DNA from 2 places in the Bradyrhizobium sp. 137 genome. Region 1 is predicted to be linked to the other one. Evidence: predicted binding sites of a transcription regulator. Region 1 holds the regulator's gene; the other holds the start of a gene.
The links. The regulator LexA, encoded in region 1, represses DNA repair genes until DNA is damaged. The targets are predictions, from matches to a motif close to TGTTCNNNNTGTGTTCNG.

Region 1 (12,032 bases):
GACGTTCGCAAGGTCGACGGCTCCGTCGAGCAGCTCGGCCGCAGGATGCGGCTGCCGGTGGTGCTCGCCCCCGTCGGTGCCCTGGAGATCTTCGATCCCGATGGCGCGGCAAGCGTCGCGCGCGCCGCCGGCACCTTCGGTGCGGCGCACATGTTGAGCTCGGTGTCCGAGCCGGGGCTCGAGAAGACCGCCGAGGCCGCGCCCGACGCGCTGCGGCTCTATCAGCTCTATGTCCGCGGCGACGATGCCTTCGTCGCCGATGTCGTCAGCCGGAGCGAGAAGAACGGCTATGCCGCGTTCTGCCTGACTGTCGACACCGCCCATTACAGCCGTCGCGAACGTGACATCGCCAAGCGCTACGTTCGCGAAAGCCGCCTGCGCGCGACCGGCGGCGATTTCCAGAAGGGTCTGGAATGGCGGACGGTGAAGATGATCAAGGACAAGTTCAGGATCCCACTGATCCTGAAGGGAATCGCCACCGCCGAGGACGCTCAGATCGCGATCGATCACGGTGTCGAGTGGATCTACGTCTCCAACCATGGCGGCCGTCAGCTCGATCACGGCCGCGGCGCCATGCATGTGCTGCCTGAAATCGTCGAGGCGGTGAAGGGCCGCGCCAAGATCATGGTCGATGGCGGCTTCTGCCGCGGCACCGACATCATCAAGGCGATCGCGGCCGGCGCCGACATCGTCGGCATCGGCCGGCTGCAATGCTGGGCGCTGGCGGCGGCCGGCGAAGCCGGCGTGATGCGAATGCTGGAATTGCTGGAGGACGAAGTGCTGCGCTGCCTCGGCCTCTTGGGTGCCACCTCGTTCGCCGAAATCGACAAATCCTGCCTGCATCAGGCGACCGCAACGAATGCGCCGAGCGTGTTCAGCGCGTTCCCGCTGTTCGACCACGAGCCCTACCGATACTGAAATGTGAAAGAACACGATGACCTCACTCTCCCCCGGCAGCGCCGATGCGCTCCTGTTCGATCTCGGCCGCGTGGTGCTCGATATCGATTTCTCCAAGGCGATCGCCTGCTGGGCGGGGCATGCCGGCTGCCAGCCCGAGGCCATCGTCGCGCGCTATGTGCGTGACGAGGCCTACCGGCTGCACGAGGTCGGCAAGATCGGCGACGAGGATTATTTCCAATCGCTGCGTTCATCGCTCGGGATCGGCATTTCCGACGCGCAGTTTCTGGAGGGATGGAACGCGATCTTCGCCGGCGAGATGCCTGAGATCGCCGAGCTCTTGCCGCGCGCGGCGAAGCAGATGCCGCTCTATGCCTTCTCCAACACCAATCGGCCGCATGTCGACTATTTTTCGAAGGAATATGCCGGCGTGCTCGGGCATTTCCGCGAGCTCTATCTGTCGTCCAGCATCGGCCTGCGCAAACCGGATGCGGAGGCGTTCGATCATGTCGTGGCGGCGATCGGCGTGCCAGCCAGCCGAATCGTCTTCTTCGACGACCTGGCCGAGAACGTCGAGGGGGCGCGAGCGCGTGGACTGACGGCGGTGCATGTCACCTCGCCCGGTGATGTCGGCAACGCCTTGCTAGCGTTGGGAATTTGACCACCGATGCCGAACAGGATCGGGGTCGGGTTTCGGGCACCCAAATCCGCTCGGGTATGGAACCAATTCACTTTGTACATTTTTGTACAGAGTTCCGGGAACGGAATACCTCCCTCCGGACTCTATGAGTCCGTTGGGACGTCTACATCGGACTTATTCTCGTGCTGGGCAAAGCCTACCTCACAAAGCAAGCCTCCTTGCTGCTCGAATTCGCCAAGACAACTTCGGATTCGCGCCTCTCCGCCAAGCTGATCAGCAAGGCCGCCGACCTAAAGTCGCAGGCCGATCCGCTGCCGGACAAGGATCAAAGCCCCAAAGCTCCGGACGTGACATCCAGCGTCAGTTCGGGCGAACAGACGCAGAGTTGATCCGATGCCGGCCGTGGCGCTCATCCTTCTCGTCCTCGCCATGGCTATCCTCGTACCGGTCTGTCTCGCCTTCCGGATCATGCCGTGACCGGTCTGAGCACGATTCTTCATGACGGAGATCACGCAGGATAAATCATCCTGTCGGCGCCTTTGCCTCGCGCCTGCACTCGGCTAGAACTTTCGCCGCCCATTGCCGATATGCTCAGCAGGAGTTTCCGCCCTTGGCCCTGATGCCGGTTTCTGACGCGCTTGCCGCGGTGCTGGCGGGTGCGGAGCCGCTGCCTGAAGCGATGGTTTCCCTCAACGAGGCCTATCATCGCGTGCTCGCACGCGATGTCCCGGCGCTGCGCACACAGCCGCCGGAAGCAATGTCGGCGATGGACGGCTACGCGGTGCGCGCGAGCGATGCAACAAAGCTCGATAGTACGCTCACCTTGATTGGCGAAGTGGCGGCGGGTCGTCCGTTCGCGGGAACGCTGGGCCCCGGCGAAGCCGTGCGGATCTTCACCGGCGGCGTCATTCCCAACGGTGCCGACGCGGTCGTGATCCAGGAGGACACGGTTGCGGACGGCAAGCGCATCACGATCAAGGAAGCCGCGATTGCCGGCCGCCACATCCGCCCCGCGGGCGTCGACTTCTCCGAAGGAGACGTGCTCCTGCGCAAGGGAACCCGTCTCACCGAGCGCGATCTCGCGCTCGCCGCCGCCATGAATCATCCGCAGCTTGCCGTCTGCCGCCGTCCGAAGGTCGCGATCCTCGCCACCGGCGACGAGCTGGTCATGCCGGGAACCACACCCGCTCACGGCCAGATCGTCTATTCCAACGGCTATGCCCTGCACGCGCTCGCCCGCAGCGAGGGGGCCGATACCATCGACCTCGGCATTGCCGCCGATACGCTGGAGGCCACCACTGCCGGCATCCGCCGCGCCCGCGAGAGCGGCGCCGAGATCCTGGTCACGAGCGGCGGCGCGTCGGTCGGCGACCATGATCTGGTCCAGCAGGCGTTGAGGGACGAAGGCATCGCGATGGCGTTCTGGAAGATCGCGATGCGCCCGGGCAAGCCGATGATGCATGGGCGGCTCGGCGCGATGCGCGTGATCGGCCTGCCGGGCAATCCTGTGTCATCCTACGTGTGCGCCTTCCTGTTCCTGGTGCCGCTGATTCGCGCCTTGTCGGGACGATCCATGATTCATCACCGACAAGAACGGGCCGTGCTCGGCCGCGATGTGGATGCAAACGATATGCGCGCGGACTATCTGCGCGCACATCTGGAGACGCGCGACGATGGCACGTTGGTGGCCCTTCCCGTCAATCACCAGGATTCCTCGCTGCTTGCGAATCTCGCTGCAGCACAGGCACTTCTCGTCCGCGCACCGTTCGCTCCGAAGGCAGAAGCCGGCTCGCCTTGCGAGGTCCTGCGCCTGCCCGTCTGAACGCATCCACCACACGCGTTCCGCGAACTTTGTCCCGTTCACGGTAAATTAAGCAGTTGCGGAACACATATCGAACATATAGTGTCCGTTCATGATTTGTTTCGAGCATGTAGCGGTTCACCGCTCCAATTTAGCGTCTCGGAATCGAACGACATCAACCGGGGGACTTTGGTCGAGATGTTAACGCGCAAACAATACGAGCTTCTGCGGTTCATCAGCGAACGTCTGAAGGAAAGTGGCGTGCCGCCCTCCTTCGACGAGATGAAGGATGCGCTCGACCTGCGCTCGAAATCGGGCATCCATCGCCTGATCACCGCGCTCGAGGAGCGCGGCTTCATCCGCCGCCTGCCCAACCGCGCCCGCGCCATCGAGGTGATCAAGCTGCCCGAGCTCCAGGCCGCCGCCGGCAGCCGCCGCGGCTTCACGCCGAGCGTCATCGAGGGCAATCTCGGCAAGGTGCGCGCGAGCTCCAGTTCTTCCGCGGACGAAGGCGAGCGTCCCGTTGCGGTGCCCGTGATGGGTCGCATCGCGGCCGGCACGCCGATCGAAGCGTTGCAGACCCGCAGTCACACCATTAGCGTGCCGCCCGACATGCTCGGCTCGGGCGAACACTACGCACTCGAAGTGCGCGGCGATTCGATGGTCGAAGCCGGCATTCTCGATGGCGACATGGCGCTGATCCAGCGTAACGAGAGCGCCGATACCGGCGACATCGTGGTGGCCCTGATCGACGACGAGGAAGCGACGCTCAAGCGCTTTCGTCGCCGGGGGGCGTCGATCGCGCTCGAGCCCGCCAATGCCGCCTACGAGGTGCGCATCCTGCCGCCGAACCGGGTGAAGATTCAGGGCAAGCTGATCGGGCTGTACCGCAAGTACTGAGACGGGCCAGCGGTCATTCGATACCAATGATTCCGATTGGAGCGGACGATGGTCCGCTCCAGCTGGATAGTCTTTTGGTCTTGCGCAGATTATCCGGCCCCTCTCTCCGGCGCTCCATCCTCGGCATGCGGCTCCAAGCACGCATCGCTTGTGAAGAGATCGTGCGCAGGATCGCTTTAAGCGCCTTCGCAGCGTGCTGATCGCTTGCATCGGCCGCGCAAGCATTCGCAACTCAATTGCAGCACCATGCACGCAATCTGCGCACGTAGGGAGCGAGCTATTCCGCAACGCCTAAACTCCCATCAACCGACAGCCACGGCGAAGCTGGCCACATTCCCCCTCTCGGCGCCCGCAGGCCACGGGCGCTCGCATCCGCCGAATGCACTGAAGCGAGCTTTGTTCCTATGACTTCGGGAAAGATAATGTGATCGTGTCCGGCAACGCCAGCCGCAGATTTGCCCACAACCGAGCAGAGCGTTACGTGCTTCCACTCTGATAGAGGCTTGCGCCTCCGAAGGAGGCGCGGGTTGCTATCTTCGAATGAGGAGCACCCGATGTGTGACTACAGCCTGCATGCCGTTGCATCTCGCCCCGCCGAAGTCGGCGAGACGATCGTGTCGACAACGTTCCGCGGCACCTCAACGCGCGGCTTTGCTTCCGCGGCCGATCCGACCGTGGCCGTCTGCCTGCTGCCGGGAACGGAGCTCGCCTTCGCCGACAACGTCCGTTACGATAATCGCTGGATCTGGACGCGCACCATCAACTCCCGCGTCGGCAAGTTCGGCAAGATCGATCCGCACATACCCGACCGCCATCATGACGCGATCGAATTCCCCGACGGCAAATACGTGCTGGTGACGCAGCTCGTCGAAGGCCAGCGCGCAACCGTGCTGCAATTGCCGGTGACGCAGCCGGTCAGCGAGCGCGAGCACAAGCCGCAGATCGTTGCCGATAGCCGGTCGACGATCACGCGCCTGCCGATTGGCTGAGCCGTCCCCGCCCGCGGGGTCGGGCCAGGATTGAAATGCCATCGCCGGCCGAGGCCGGCGAGATGGTATAATTTGTGTGCTGCGGAGTCCGGTCGGACCCGGACCTACTCTTCGCATTTGTTTTTAATCGTCCGGCCCCTAATCGTCGACCTGCAAGTCGGTCTCCGCCGGCGTTGCATCCCGGTTGCGGGCCGCGGCCGTCCTCGGCACAAGGCTCCCATCGAAATCACCCTCGCCGGCGCCGGCCGGCAACCAGGGACGGCTTGTGCCTCTTGCTCTCACCGCCTGTATCGCAAAGCCGTCACCACGCTGCGTCAACGCCAGCGCGCCCTGGCTGGTGAGACGCTGCCGGTCGACCACCATCGCCGCGCAATCGGGCGGCGCGGGGCGCGTCGTGACCACCAGCGCGGCGCGACTGCAATCCTCAGCCAGCGCATCGATGCGCAGTGAAAGCGCGACCAGCCGACCGTCGGCAAGCGGCGTCACACAGCCGGACTCGTCGCACGACACGCCGTCAGCCAGCGAGCTACTCCCGGCATCGCGCGGATCGGCGTCGGCAGCTAACCACTCTTTGAGCAGAAAGCCATCCTTGCTCGCCCGGATCACATGCAACTGCCCGTCCCTGCCCCGCACCGCGACGCTGGCGCCGTCCCCGGCAATCAGGATGTCGGGCTGCCGCACCGACAGGCCCCACGCGATGGCGGCCAGCAGCACCAAGGCGCCAGACCAGCGCAAGGGCGTGCGCAACAGGCCCATCAAGATGATCCCGAGGCTTGCCGCGATCAGCGGCGCGGTGCCGAAGGCAGGGATCCGGCCGACTGCACCCGGCAGTGCCGCCACCCAGCGCGACACCGCGACCATCCAGTCGATGCCGATCCCCATCAGCCACCAGAACACGCTGTCAAGCCCAAAGGGAGCCGCGAGCAGTCCCAACAGGCCAGCCGGCATCACCAGTGCCGAGACCACCGGCATCGCGCCGAGATTGGCGAGCACGCCGAACGGGGTGACGCGATGGAAGTGGAAGGCGGCATAGGGCGTGGTCGCAAGTCCTGCGATCAGCGAGGCCAGGAATAGCATCGCGATCTCGCGGCCGCCCCACAGCGCGATACGGGCCGTCGCGGAATGATCGGGCGAGGCAAACAGGTTCGGCATGCCGATCTGCACCAGCGCCACGAGCCCGAGCGTTGCGGCGAAGGACATTTGAAAGCTCGGATGCACCAGCGCTTCCGGCGCGACCGCGAGCACGATCAGTGCCGCCACGGCCAGCGTGCGGAAGGTGATAGCGCGGCGATCGACCATGACCGCGATCAGCACCACCGCCGTCATGAAGAACGAGCGTTGCGTGGCGACCTCCGCGCCTGACAGCAGCAGGTAGAACGCAGCCGCCACCAGCGCGGCGGCCGCTGACCATTTCTTGATGGCAAATCCCGCCGCCAGCCCCGGGATCAAGGCCAGCAGGGCGCGCACCGCGAAAAACACGACACCGGCGACGACCGCCATGTGATAGCCGGAGATCGACAGCACATGGCCAAGCCCCGAGATGAACATGGCGTCGTTGACGGGCGTGGTGATGGCATCGCGCCGTCCGGTGAGCAGCGCGGTCGCGATCGCACGGTTGTCGCCCTCGAGCGTCGCACGGATGCGTGCGTCGATCGCATCACGCAAGCCCTGCGTGAAGGCTGCGTAGCGCAGCCGCAAGCCGCCGGTCTCCTGCGGGGCTGCCACCGTAATCGCGCCCATTGCAAAACCGGAGGCGCCGATGCCTTGAAAGAACATGTCGCGGGAGAAATCGTAGCTACCCGGGCGCACGGGAGAGATCGGCGGCATCAAGCGCGCCTTCAGCTGCACGAAACTGCCGACCTGCGGTGCCATCCCCTTGCGCACCGAGAGGCGGACGCGCTCGAGCCTGACGTCGCTGCGCTGCGCCTCCATGGCGGTGACGCGCAGCACGAAGCGATCCGTGCGCTCGCGGATGTCGCGGGTCTCGACGTAGCCCGACAGCGATACCGAATAGAGTGGCTTGGCCAGCACCGTATGGGCGATGCGCGCGGTCTTCCAGGTCGCCATGGCAAAGCCAGCCGCGACAGCCGCGATCATGATCGCGGGCGCGAACAGCCGACTCCGCCGCAGCAGGACGGCGCCGAGCATGAGCGATGGCCGACGCGGCAACGACCCACAGCACCGGCTCGTGATCGGCAGCGAAATAGAGCGCGATGCCGCCGCCGAAGGCGACCGGCACCCAGGGCAACAGCCGACCGGCGCCGGCCTCGGCACGCGCCCATTCGCGCGCCGTCTCGACGATCGCGGGCCAGGCGCCAAAGCCCGCCGGCGCAAAGCCGCCAGCGGGCGCGGCGCGGCCAACCGGCCACGTTCCGGCAACTCCCTGGGAGCGCACTGGCCGGCCAGGCTCCGCCATTCCCTGCACCTTACGATACGCGATAGGTGCAGAGGCTACCGGAACGTGCGGCTGTGCGAATAGCGGTACGGATCAGGAACGAACTTGGACGTCCCCTACTTTTCCTCTTCCATGGTCACGGCGACCGAGGCCTTGGCCGAGAGGCGGACCTTGTTGCCTTCGACGTCGGCAACGAGACCCTTATCGATGAAATGATGGTGGCCCTTGTGGCGGCCCTCGCCGCTGTCCTTCTTGGTCAGCTTGATGCGGTTGCCCTCAACGCGATCGACGGTGCCGATATGGACGCCATCGGCGCCGATGATTTCCATATGTTCTGCGATGTTCTGCATGGATGGACCCTCGTTTGGATTCACCCCAACGTCAGAGGCGCGCGTTCGTTTCCCACGCGAAAATGACGATGCCGTGTGCCGCCCGCTCGTCAGATCAGCGGTTCCTTCGACGAGGCATGGTGGTTGACGATCTTCCACGCGCCGTCCTCGCGGATGATGACCCAGCTCACCTTGACGACGAGATCAGGACGCTCGCCGGCGAGGTCGAACGAGACGGTTGCCGCCATGTTGATCATGTCAGGACCTGCCTGCGCGGCATGCACCTCGGAAAACGTCGCACTCGGCTTGCGCCATCGCGGCAGGCCGTTGAAATAGTCCGCAACGCCGTCCCTGCCCCGATAGAGTTTCGGGTTGGAGCCGAAGAAGAATGCGTTGCTCGCATAGAGCGAGGACAGCGCGGCGGCGTCGAGCGTCGCGAAGCCGGCGCACCATTTCGCGATGATGGCGGAAACGATGGCGTCGGTTTCGTTGCTCATGGGTGCCTCAACCTTTCGCGACTTCCTTTGCAAACGTGTCGCGCAGACCGATGGTGCGCGAAAACACCGGCTTGCCCGGCGTCGAGTCCTTGTCGCGCACGAAATAGCCCTGGCGCTCGAACTGCATCGGCTCGGTCGAATTGCTCTCCGCGACCGATGCCTCGATCCGCGCATCGGACAAGATCTCCAGCGACTGCGGGTTGAGATCGGCCGCGAAATTCGAGGCGTCCGGGCTCGGATTGGAGAACAGCTGGTTGTAGATGCGGATTTCAGCAGGCTTCGACGTCGCTGCCGGCAGCCAGTGCATCGTCGCCTTGACCTTGCGGCCATCGGGCGCGTTGCCGCCCTTGGTCGCGGGATCGTAGGTGCAGCGCAGCTCCACCACCTCGCCTGCGTCGTTCTTGATCACGCCGGTGCACTTGACGAAATAGGCATAGCGCAGCCGCACCTCGTTGCCTGGCGACAGGCGGAAGAATTTCTTCGGCGGGTTCTCCATGAAGTCGTCGCGCTCGATATAGAGCTCGCGGCCGAAGCTGATCTTGCGCGTGCCGGCGCTGGGGTCATCCGGGTGGTTGATCGCCTCGAGCTCCTCGACCTGCCCCTCCGGATAGTTCTCGATCACCACTTTCAGCGGCTTCAGCACCGCCATGCGGCGCTGCGCCGTGCGGTTTAGTTCCTCGCGGATGCAGAACTCGAGCATGCCGACGTCAACCACGCTGTTGGCCTTGGCGACGCCGATGCGCCTGACGAATTCGCGCAGCGCGGCCGGCGGCACGCCGCGGCGGCGCATCCCCGCGATGGTCGGCATGCGCGGATCGTCCCAGCCCGCGACATGGCCGTCGCGAACGAGCTGGGTCAGCACGCGCTTCGACAGCAGCGTGTAAGTCAGGTTCAGCCGCGCGAACTCGTACTGGTGCGGCTTCGAGGGCACCGGCAGCTTCTCGATGAACCAGTCATAGAGCGGGCGGTGGTCCTCGAACTCCAGCGTGCAGATCGAGTGCGTGATGCCCTCGATCGCATCCGACTGGCCGTGGGCATAATCGTAGCTCGGATAAATGCTCCATTTGGTGCCGGTGCGCGGATGATGCGCATGCAGGATGCGATACAGCACGGGGTCGCGCAGATTGATGTTGCCCGCGGCCATGTCGATCTTGGCCCGCAGCACGCGCGCCCCGTTCGGGAATTCGCCGGCCTTCATGCGGCGGAACAGCTCGAGATTCTCCTCCACCGTGCGCTCGCGGAACGGCGAGTTCCTGCCGGGCTCGGTCAGCGTGCCGCGCGTGAGGCGGATCTCCTCCTGGGTCTGGTCGTCGACATAGGCGAGACCGTCGCGGATCAGCTGCTCCGCCCATTCATAGAGGCGATCGAAATAGTCGGAGGCGAAGAACAGGTTCTTGCCCCAGTCGAAACCGAGCCAGCGCACGTCGGCCTGGATGGAGTCGATATATTCCTGTTCTTCCTTGATCGGATTGGTGTCGTCGAAGCGCAAATGGCAGCGGCCTGGAAACTCCTGCGCGATGCCGAAATTGAGTGCGATCGACTTGGCGTGGCCGATATGCAGATAGCCGTTCGGCTCCGGCGGGAACCGGGTCACGATCTCCTTGTACTTGCCCTGATCGAGATCGGCCTGGATGATGTCACGAATGAAATCGCGCCCAACCTCAGTCGCCACCGGTTCTGTCATTACGAAAATCCTGTAGGGAAATCAGCGGTTCTTCTGCCAAATTCGTGTGGCCGCGCCAAGGCCCACGAGGTCCGCCGACGGGCTTTAGTTATGTCCCGTTCCTGCTATACACCACCGCTTCCCATGCATAGGCCCTGCCAAGAATGACCGATTCCGTCGTCACGCGCTTCGCTCCCTCGCCGACCGGCTTCCTCCATATCGGAGGCGCCCGCACGGCGCTGTTCAACTGGCTCTATGCGAAGAAGCACGGCGGCAAGATGCTGCTGCGGATCGAGGACACGGACCGCGAGCGCTCCACCGAGGCCGCCATCGCTGCCATACTCGATGGACTCAAATGGCTTGAGCTCGGCTGGGACGGCGAGGTCATCTACCAGTTCGCCCGCGCCGCCCGCCACCGCGAGGTCGCCGAGCAGCTGCTCGCCGACGGCAAAGCCTATCGCTGCTACGCCACGGCCGAAGAACTCGCCGCCATGCGCGAGAAGGCGCGCGCAGAGGGCCGTACCCGCCTCTATGACGGCCTATGGCGCGACCGCGACCCGGCGACCGCCCCGACCGATGTGAAGCCCACCATTCGCCTGCGCGCGCCGCAGACCGGCGAGACCGTGATCGAGGACCAGGTCCAGGGCCGCGTGGTCTGGCAGAACGAGAACCTCGACGACCTCGTGCTTCTGCGCGGCGATGGCAATCCGACCTACATGCTCGCAGTGGTCGTGGATGATCACGACATGGGCGTCACCCATGTCATTCGCGGCGACGACCATCTGATCAACGCCGCCCGCCAGAAGCAGATCTACGATGCGATGGGCTGGACGCTGCCGAGCATGTCCCACATCCCCCTGATCCACGGCCCGGACGGCTCGAAGCTGTCGAAGCGCCACGGCGCGCTCGGCGTCGATGCTTATCGCGCCATGGGCTACCTCCCGGCGGCGCTGCGTAACTACCTCGTCCGGCTCGGCTGGAGCCATGGCGACCAGGAGATCTTCTCGACCGAGGAGATGATCGCAGCGTTCGACCTCGCCGGCGTCGGCCGCGCCGCCGCCCGCTTCGATTTCGCCAAGCTGGAAAACCTCAACGGCCATTACATCCGTCATGCCGACGATCAATCACTCGTGAAGATGTTCGAAGATGTGCTCGATCACGTCGTGCCCAGCCGCGACGAGATCAAGGCCAAGTTAAACGACAACACGCGGGCGCAGCTCCTGAAGGCCATGCCGGCCCTGAAGGAGCGCGCCAAGACGCTGATCGAGCTGATCGATGGCGCCTACTTCATCTTTGCCGACCGCCCGTTGCAGCTCGATGCCAAGGCGCAGGCGCTGCTGACAGCCGAGAACCGCAAGCTGATCGGCCAGCTTCATTCCGCGCTGGAGAAAGTCGAGACATGGAGCGGCGCCAGCACGGAAGCTGCGCTGCGCAGTTTTGCCGAGGAAAATAGTCTCAAGCTCGGCGCGGTCGCCCAGCCCTTGCGGGCCGCACTGACGGGGCGGACCACCTCGCCTGGTATTTTTGAGGTTTTGGAGGTCCTTGGACGCCAGGAAAGCCTGGGCCGGCTTAAAGATCAGTCTACGACGTAAGTCGACCATGCGTGCGGTGATCTTGCAGCGCACACAGCAATAATATACCCATCTCCCCGTACATTCTGGAACATCCGGCCTGCCCCCCAACGATCTCCTTTGGGGCTCCGGCTCCGGCCCGTTTCACCACACATCGGGGACCTACGATGGACGCAAAACCAAGCAATAAGACCGCCACGCTGACGGTCGGAAACAAGAATTACGATCTTCCGATCCTCAGCGGCAGCGTCGGGCCTGATGTCATCGATATCGGTAAGCTCTACGGCCAGTCCGGCCTGTTCACGTATGACCCGGGCTTCACCTCGACGGCGAGTTGCCAGTCTAAGATT
Region 2 (3,879 bases), on a different contig from region 1:
TCTGCACGTTGACCGAGTTGGCGCGGCCCCAAATCGTCAGTTTGGTGTCAGGCATGAGGCGTCTCCCGCGGCGTTGTCGTTTGCGCGGGTGATAGCGGAATTCGCCTCATCGAGCGATGCGCGATTGCGCCGAGCCCATCATGCAAAAAGCTCCGCCCGGGGCGGAGCCTTCATTGCAAATTCAACGCGACGCTCAGCGGCCGAAGAACAGCCACAACAGAATGATCACCGGAATCGGCACGCCAAGCATCCACAGCAACAGCCCTCTCGCCATCGCATCCTCCTCCAATCGGCTTCGTTGGGAAGAGAACGACGGGCGAGAGGGCTTGTTCCTGCTGGGTCTTACCAATGACCGGTATTCGGCATCGATGCCCAAGGCTCCTGCGGCGGCTTCGGTTCGCCCTTCTGCAACAGCTCGATCGAGTGCAGGTCGGGCGAGCGGACGAAGGCCATGTTGCCGTCGCGCGGCGGCCGGTTGATGGTGACGCCGGCCTTCATCAGGTTCTCGCAGGTGGCGTAGATGTCGTCGACCTCATAAGCGAGATGGCCGAAGAAGCGATCCTCGCCGTACTTCTCCTCGTCCCAATTCCAGGTGAGCTCGACCAGCGGCGCGCCGCGCGTTTGCGGCTGCTTCTTCAGGCCTTCAAGATCGTCCGCCGAGCACAGGAACACCAGCGTGAAGCGCCCCTTGTCGTTCTCGATCCGCCGCACCTCCTTCAAGCCAAGCGCATCCTGGTAAAACTTGAGCGCGACATCGAGATTGCGCACGCGCAGCATGGTGTGGAGGTATCGCATGGTTGTTGCTCCCTGGACGTATGGAGGGTCTTGCTATGGGCCGGGACGGCGGGGCTAGGAGGTAGCAGGAAAAGGGGAGGAGGGGCAGGGGGCGGGCGCACGTGTGCGTGAGCGGAATACAGCTGGTGAACTACACCAACCAACGTGAACCGAAGGGGGCGATCGGGATCGCTTGTTGTAGTCGCCTTCGATCTCCTGTAGCCCGCTGGCCAAGACCTTCGGACACGCCCGTCAGAGTCGAGCCGAAGTTCTACGCTGACGTGGAGTATCGCGACATCACATCCGAAGGGTTGTTGCGCGCCAGCTCATTCGAGGGGCTGAGCAAAGGAACGCGCCGTTCCTATCTGCGTTTTAGCTTCCACAGTGTAAGTAGAGTACCGGCCGTGAAACCGGATCGCGTGAGGGTAGCCGTCAAACAGGCCCAGGTTATTCTGGCAAGTTATGTCGAGCCGGGGTCGTGCGACGGCAATAAGACAATTAATGATCTGCTGGATGTTCTCGACGACGAAGAGATGATCGAGGCCATGGAGAGGGAAGATGCGCAAGGCACTGGCAGAACTAAGTGAGGACGAACGTGACGTGTTGCTTTATCTCGCCGACCTCGGCACTGCAGCATGTCTCTCTGGCCTGATCGTCAGCATCATCAAGTTCATAGGCGATCAGTTTTGACAAGCCCGACTGCCCCGTCTGCTTCGGCATGGAGCCACCACGGGAAAGTCCACTAGCGAACTACGCCTGCCGCATCGTCCTCGTTCGGCAAGAGCCAATCAATCGCAAGTAGGCCGGCCTCAACTACAACGAAGGCGGCAATGCCGCCGAGCAGTCCGAAAAACACAATCGAGAAGGTCGCGAGCAAAATCGCGCAGAACACGTCGGCCAGCACCTTGCAAATGCGTTGCGCCTGGTCCTGCTTGGATGTGAAGTACGGCATCTTGGCTCCTCCAGAATTTGGATCAGCCTAGCCAAAGCGAGCAGCGGTCGTCCATTCCCCATGGACGGCAGGGCCGCCGCGCACTCGCACGCTTGCATCCGTTCTGGGCAGGGGCGACCCAACAAGTGCGGCGCAGGCGGAGGAGCACCTACGCCAGGGCGCGCAATGCGACACCAGTTGCTCAGGCGGCCTTCTCGGCCGCTTTCGCGATGATCTCGACTTCGAAGTAGCCGACGTCACGGAGCTCGGCGGCCTTTTTCTCGGCCGCTTCCCTGGTGTCCCTCTTCAAAATGATCTGCCCGGCACCGTCGCGGGCGCAAACGAAATAGGGCATTTTCGATTCCCAATTTCGTTTGCATCCACACGACCGCAGGTTCCCACAATCATGGGGTCACTCCTCCAACCCGGCCTTTTGCCGCATCTTGTCGATCAGCTCGGAGGCCTCGGCCTTGGTCAGCTCTTCCTCAGGCAGGTTCTGATGGGCCTGCTCGGCGAGGGTCTTGAGGTAGGATTCCTGGGCTCCTGTCATCGGGTCATCCCCGGAAACCCAGTCTTTCGGGTCTTCTGGGTGTTATCGGCCATCACACGTCTCCTTTTTCGTCCAACGTCTGACTCGACTCTTCGTTCCGTTTTTGTTCTCATGGGCCATATTCAAATCGCGGGGTTGAACATGCCGGACCTGGACGCTGTCAGGCTGGAGATCGAACGGATGCGCATCCAGATGGGGAGGCAGAGGAAGGAAATCCTCCAGCTACAGCGGGCGGGTCTCGGGACGGCATCGGCCGAAGCCCTGCTGTCGCGGATGGAGGCGAAGGTTGAAAGTCTCTGTGCCCAGCGGGACGCGCTGAAGAGTGCGCAGCCGCCCCAGACCAAGGGCAGGGTGCTTGGCGGGAGAACGTGGTGAGCAGGCGTTGGTTCGACGACGAGCAAGGGCTCTCGCCCTTCCTGACCGCGCTCGAGGATGTTCGCCGAAAGGCGACGCGGGAGGGGTGGTGCTATCCGCACGTCCAGGCCATCATCGTGGCCATCGACCAGTATGCGGAAGCAGCGACAGGTAACCGCGAGTATTTCCTGAACAAGCCGGTTTCAATTGGCGAGAGCCGGAAGGCCAAGGACAGTCCATGAGCAAGTCAGGAAATGGGCGACGGCTTACGAGGACAGTGCACTCAGTTGGCGGCGCCGAGCCGAGACCGTGTCTTTGCGACATGGACGCGCATGATGCAGGATGCCAATTTTCACAGCTATATTGCGAGGGAGGTTTGCAATGCGACTGGCCCTTTCCATATTTGCTACCGCTTGCTTGATCGGCTCTGCGAGTTCTCAAACGTCGATTTCCAGAACGGAATTGAAGAGAGGTGATCTCACCGGAAAGGACATGGACGTCGTCGTGGTGGTCGTCGAAGTGCCTCCCGGTGAGTCGCTGGCCAAGCACATCTATCCCGGTGAGGAAATCGTCTACGTGCTGCAAGGCGCTACGCTCGATTTGCCGGATGGAAGTCATCGCGAGTTGCCCACAGGGGCTGCGATCATAAACGCGCGCGATGTGCCTCACGCCGGATTCAAGATCGGCGGTGACCGGCCGTTGAAGATGCTGAACGTCTTTGTCGTTGACAAGGGCAAGCCGATGACGGAGTTCATCAAGTAGCAACGCGTTCCTAGGTGCTGCTATGAACCGAAGGCGGGTCGTTGCAGCCTTGGAGGACCAAGGCCGCCCGCGTGGAGCTGAAGGGCGATGCGATCGAGCTAGTGCGTCACTTGGCGTAACCCTGAGAGCGGAGCCAGGCGATCTTGCGGTCGCCGTTGATCCAGTCGTCGGCATCCGCCTTGCTGGTGAATCCGCTGATTTCGCGCTGTTCGCTGTTGGGGTAGTCTGCCAGTATCTTCCAATCGTTCTCTGAGATCCGGACGGTTTTGAAAGTAACTTTTATTTTTGCCATGCAGCATTATGCAGGAAATGCTTCCAAAAGAGAACCCCATCCTGCAGCTCTCATGCTGGCTTCCTCCTAAGCTTGCTGCAAGGTGCTTCAACGGTGACGGTGCGCGCTGCTGAAGAACCATGCGGCTCGTAGCGAAATCGGCTTCGCTCGCTCGTTCGAGGGTTCACCTCTCCCCAGCGGGCAAGGCCTATGGCAGGTCAAGAAACGTAGCGTTAG

Region 2: a site for LexA is predicted at 2,349-2,366, ahead of IVA78_RS07140 (DUF3072 domain-containing protein). Genes of this name have one in related genera too.

The regions. Positions count from the first base shown of each region.
Region 1 covers NZ_JADPKU010000033.1:88,494-100,525, forward strand. The annotation lists gene IVA78_RS06420 (alpha-hydroxy acid oxidase) at 1-918, shown strand, start outside; gene IVA78_RS06425 (HAD-IA family hydrolase) at 935-1,558, shown strand; gene IVA78_RS06430 (hypothetical protein) at 1,720-1,926, shown strand; gene glp (gephyrin-like molybdotransferase Glp) at 2,148-3,359, shown strand; gene lexA (transcriptional repressor LexA) at 3,537-4,238, shown strand; gene IVA78_RS06445 (hypothetical protein) at 4,793-5,227, shown strand; partial or broken gene IVA78_RS06450 (ComEC/Rec2 family competence protein) at 5,366-7,643, opposite strand; gene IVA78_RS06455 (DUF2171 domain-containing protein) at 7,739-7,972, opposite strand; gene IVA78_RS06460 (SgcJ/EcaC family oxidoreductase) at 8,062-8,448, opposite strand; gene IVA78_RS06465 (glutamine--tRNA ligase/YqeY domain fusion protein) at 8,456-10,132, opposite strand; gene gltX (glutamate--tRNA ligase) at 10,276-11,703, shown strand; gene gltA (citrate synthase) at 11,850-12,032, shown strand, end outside.
Region 2 covers NZ_JADPKU010000039.1:41,805-45,683, forward strand. The annotation lists gene IVA78_RS07115 (glutathione S-transferase) at 1-55, opposite strand, end outside; gene IVA78_RS07120 (VOC family protein) at 343-795, opposite strand; gene IVA78_RS07125 (hypothetical protein) at 921-1,361, shown strand; gene IVA78_RS34360 (hypothetical protein) at 1,333-1,464, shown strand; gene IVA78_RS07130 (hypothetical protein) at 1,517-1,726, opposite strand; gene IVA78_RS07135 (hypothetical protein) at 1,908-2,060, opposite strand; gene IVA78_RS07140 (DUF3072 domain-containing protein) at 2,118-2,255, opposite strand; gene IVA78_RS07145 (hypothetical protein) at 2,397-2,630, shown strand; gene IVA78_RS07150 (hypothetical protein) at 2,627-2,851, shown strand; gene IVA78_RS07155 (cupin domain-containing protein) at 3,102-3,371, shown strand; gene IVA78_RS07160 (hypothetical protein) at 3,478-3,663, opposite strand.